2 regions of the Planococcus sp. APC 3900 genome follow, and region 2 is predicted to be linked to the other one. Evidence: predicted binding sites of a transcription regulator. Region 2 holds the regulator's gene; the other holds the start of a gene.
The links. Region 2 encodes NrdR, which represses ribonucleotide reductase genes. Its sites were predicted from a motif close to AACACNATATATNGTGTT; they were not measured.
Positions count from the first base shown of each region.

Region 1: QMA04_RS08115 (vitamin B12-dependent ribonucleotide reductase) is a predicted target of NrdR. The motif match lies at 1,138-1,155, and genes of this name have one in related genera.

Region 1 is NZ_JASDCT010000003.1:258,647-261,056, forward strand. It holds gene QMA04_RS08115 (vitamin B12-dependent ribonucleotide reductase) at 1-1,104, opposite strand, end outside; gene QMA04_RS08120 (lipoate--protein ligase family protein) at 1,292-2,128, opposite strand; gene QMA04_RS08125 (rhodanese-like domain-containing protein) at 2,228-2,410, shown strand, end outside.
Region 2 is NZ_JASDCT010000014.1:8,738-11,147, reverse strand. It holds gene QMA04_RS17735 (glyceraldehyde-3-phosphate dehydrogenase) at 1-198, shown strand, start outside; gene speD (adenosylmethionine decarboxylase) at 515-898, shown strand; gene nrdR (transcriptional regulator NrdR) at 1,012-1,488, shown strand; gene QMA04_RS17720 (replication initiation and membrane attachment family protein) at 1,500-2,410, shown strand, end outside.

The DNA.
Region 1 (2,410 bases), on a different contig from region 2:
GCCTGTCAGGAATTCTTCGTTGTGGACTGAATAAGTTCCGCCATCACGCAGCTTGGTTTCAGCATCGCGCATGATTTTCTCATTGAATCCGCCCATTCCAGGAATCGCACGGTAATTCAGGATCCCTTGGTACATTGCATCTTCCTGCTCTGTCAAAGGTTTGAATTTCAATTTGTCGTGAGCCAATTTTTTGATGGTCTCATCTTCTGTGTTCTCAATCAAATAACGAAGGATGCGCGGGTTCTGCATTTTCGAAATGATGAATTCCGCAATATCCGGATGCCAGTCAGCCAGCATGATCATCTGTGCGCCTCGGCGTGAACCGCCCTGCTCAACAAGATGCGTCAATTTAGCGATATCATCCAGCCACGAAACAGAACCTGATGATTTGCCGTTGACACCGCGTGCCAAGGTGTTGCGCGGGCGAAGTGTCGAACCATTTGTTCCGACACCGCCGCCGCGGCTCATGATTTCCATCACTTGTTTGCGGTGATCGGAAATGCCTTCACGTGAATCTGCCACGAATGGCATTACGTAACAGTTGAAGTACGTTACGTCCGTATCAGCACCCGCTCCGTATAGGACACGTCCAGCCGGAATGAATTTCAATCCAACCAATTGCTGATAGAATTTTTCAAACCATTCCTGGCGCTTTTCAGCTGTTTCTTCTACAGAGGCAAGGCCCGTTGCATTGCGTTTGGCGATCTGCTCGTAAAACACTTCAAGCGGTTTTTCAATCACGTCGATCGGGCGATTGACGATGCCTGCCTGCTGCTCTTCCGGTTTGTCGATTGCACTTCTGTAATCTTCTTCGATCCAAACCTGTGCTTTATTGGCCTGGTGATCGATGGAAACGATGTAGCCAAGGCCGCGCGCCGGGAATTTCGGATCTTCTTTGACAGTCAATACAACAAAATCGCCTGCCTTGAGTGTTTTCTTCTCCGTGTCCTTAAAGGAATAACGGTCGATCATCACGAGGCGCGATACACCTTTATGCGTCAGTTTCATGTCAGGAGTAATTGCATGTACCTGGGGAAACGATTCGATATCTTTGTTTAAAGCTCTTGCATTCAACGAATATTGGGATTGTGTGGCGGAAACCATTTGACAATTCCTCCTTTGTGTTATATGGAGTTAGATACTATATATAGTATTAATTCAATTCCCATCATACTATATGTTGAAACTTCTTTTCAATAACAATTTTATGATGGAAATGATTGAAGCAATGAAAAGCTTTATTTACCAACGTTTCCAGCTTTGGAAATCTACAAAATGAGCCTAAAGACTCTCACGCGCGAAAATTCCATTCCGAATTTCCATATTTTATTTTTTCCAAAGCCTTGACATCCGCCAATTGTTGTACGGTCAAATTATAGGATTCCAGACTGATCGACAAGGCCTGTTCGAAACCGGCTTTAAACGCACGGATACACTCATCCGGCGTCACTGGTTTTTCACGGAGCGAATTGATCGATACTGCTTTTTCCGGAATTTTGCTGCGCATGCGCTCTTTGGCAGCTTCACTGGAAAACTTGAAAACCGACAATAGCTTCTCAGCATCCAGATCTATCAGTATAGCACCATGTTGCAGGATGACGCCTTTTTGGCGCGTCTGGGCACTGCCCGCTACTTTCTTTCCTTCTACGACCATTTCATACCAGCTCGGTGCATCGAAACAAACCGCTGATTTCGGTTTTTTCAAATCGGCCCGTTTTTCTTCTGTATCCGGCACCGAGAAATAGGCGTCCAACCCCAAATTTTTAAACCCTTCCAACAACCCTTCGCTCAATACGCGATAAGCTTCTGTTACGGTTTCGGGCATCTCCGGGTAATCTTCACTGACGATGATGCTATATGTAAGTTCATGCTCATGGAGAACACCTCTGCCTCCTGTAGGCCGACGGACAAATCCAAGGCCAAGCCGGTCGACGGCTTCCATATCAATCTCTTTTTCTACGTTCTGAAAATAACCGATCGATAAGGCAGCAGGCTGCCAGCTGTAAAAACGGATGACGGGCGGAATAAGCCCTTCACTATGCCATGCCAGCAAGGCTTCATCAAGCGCCATGTTGAACGCTGGACTGCCGGCACCGGAATTTATAAAAATCCATTTTGGATATTTCACAAGATCGCCTCCTATTTCCGATAATTAGTGTAACATTGGCATTGAATATCCGTCATCTCTTCTCTTATAATAAAGGAAGATGAGAAAGGGGCAAGAACATTGGAATTTCTGTACATCACGATCGCCATCGTATTGGCAATCATCATTTACGCGGTCATTTCTTATTTCCGCATCAAAAAAGCTGTCACTAACCTGACACAGGAGCAATTTATCGAAGGCTACCGCAGAGCACAATTAATTGATGTGCGCGAACCGAAAGATTTTGCAGCTGGCCATATTCTG
Region 2 (2,410 bases):
TTAACGATGGAGCCGTTGGTTTCTGTCGACTTCAACAGCAATCCTAGTTCAGCGATTATAGACGGTTTGTCGACAATGGTCATTGGTGACCGGAAAGTGAAAGTTCTGGCATGGTATGATAACGAATGGGGCTATTCAGCACGTGTCATCGATTTGACCAAAAAAGTTGCTCAGGCTATGGTACTGGTATCTAAATAAGGTCTTACATCCCGTTTCTTCCAGAACGTCTGGAGAAACGGGGTTTTTTTATGGAAAATTTAATGAAAGTTTTTCAATATCCAAAAGATATTATTATTGCAATTGCGATAAATCCGTTTTATACTATGAATCGTAGTTGAAAAACGACTACCACTTCTGAATTTCCATCATGTACCTCGGAATTAGGAGCGTAAGATTTTTATTCACATGACTGCTTAAAGGGTTAGGACCTCTTTGGACTAACTTTCCCCCGTGGTAGTCAACTTTGAATATTTTGCGCAAAAAACAAAATGATATCAAAGGGGGAAAACGAACCATGGAAACAATGGGACGTCACGTAATTGCAGAACTTTGGCAGTGTGATTTTGACAAATTAAACGATATGGATTTTATCGAACAAACTTTTGTTGATGCTGCACTCAAATCTGGAGCTGAAGTAAGAGAGGTAGCTTTTCATAAATTCGCGCCACAAGGTGTCAGCGGAGTTGTGATCATCTCTGAATCTCACTTAACCATCCACAGCTTCCCGGAACACGGCTATGCAAGTGTAGATGTTTATACTTGCGGCGATTTAGATCCAACTATTGCAGCGAAATATATCGCAGAAGCGCTAGGGTCAACCTCAAGTGAGCTTGTCGAAATTCCGCGCGGTATGGGTCCAGTCAGTGTTGAGAAATCCAAAGTTTCAGTAACTGTATAATCCATTTAACAAAAAACACTAAGCAGGGGACAAAATCCTCTGCTTTTTCTATTTTCCCAATGAATTTTTGTTATACTAGATACACTAGATAGAGAAGTTAGGGAGATGTCGAAATGAAATGTCCAGCTTGCCAACATAACGGCACACGTGTTGTCGATTCACGGCCAATCGATGAAATGAAGTCAATCAGAAGGCGCAGAGAATGTGAGTCATGCGGTTACCGCTTTACCACTTTCGAAAAAGTCGAAGAAATGCCGCTGATTGTCGTCAAAAAAGATGGGTCACGTGAAGAGTTCAGCCGTGAAAAAGTATTGCGGGGCTTAATTCGTGCTTGCGAAAAACGGCCGGTATCTTTGGAAGTATTGGAAGAAGTCGTCTTTACGATCGAGAAAGACCTGCGCCGAGCAGGCAACCCGGAAGTGAAATCCGAAGAAGTCGGTGAATTGGTCATGAACCGGCTGGCAACAATCGATGAAGTGGCATATGTGCGCTTCGCCTCTGTTTACCGCCAATTCAAAGACATTACAGTCTTTATCGACGAACTGAAGGATTTGCTCAATAAAAGTCCGGAAGATAAGAAAAGCGAATAAGGCGGTGACTTATGACTGCGTATTATAAAGAATTACAAGCTGCTGATCCGTATCGGATCCGCTTGCCGTACCCGTTCTCAAATTATGACCGGCAATTGTTGACGATGCTGTATCAGCCGATGATTGGAGCGGAAGCCATCGCGTTGTATTTGACGCTGTGGGCGGAAGCAGAAGGCGCTAAGGAAGAGGCAACGCATTACACGCTGATGAATACATTGGGAAACCCCATCGCGAAAATTTTTGAAGCAAGAATTCAATTGGAAGCGATCGGTTTGCTGAAGACTTATCGGAAAAACACGGATGACCGCTGCTTTATCTATGAGTTATGTCCGCCGTTAGACCCGAAAACCTTTTTTATGGATCCTTTGTTGTCGATGTTCCTATTCAGCAAAATCGGTGAAACGTCTTATCGCCGTGTACGCGATCGTTTTCTTGTGCACAATGAAATCCCTTCGGATTTTGACGAAGTGTCGCGGACGTTCACGGATATTTTCCAGCCTGTCCATGCGAAAGCAGGATATCCTCCGGCACAGCAGGATTTGCAGGAACGGAAAAAAGGTGGATACGAATCTGATTTCGAGTTTGATTTTACTTTGCTTCGCCAAGGACTGTCAGAACAGCTGGTGCCTCGGCGAGTTTTGACCGCTGTCATCAGAGAGTTCATTTCCAAACTGGCTTATCTTTATGGATGGGGGCCATTGGAAATGCAAAAAGTGGTTTTGCTGGCGATTGAAGACGATTACCGTTTGACGGTGGAGGGGCTGAAACGAGCAGCATCCGAGTACTATAAATTGACAGTTTCCACTACTGCTCCTCAGCTCGTCCAAATGCAGAAGGAAACTCCGAAACTGCCGGAAACAGAAGGAGAGGAAGTTCCGAAAACCAAACAGGACGAATTGCTGGCCTATTTGGAAACGGCGCC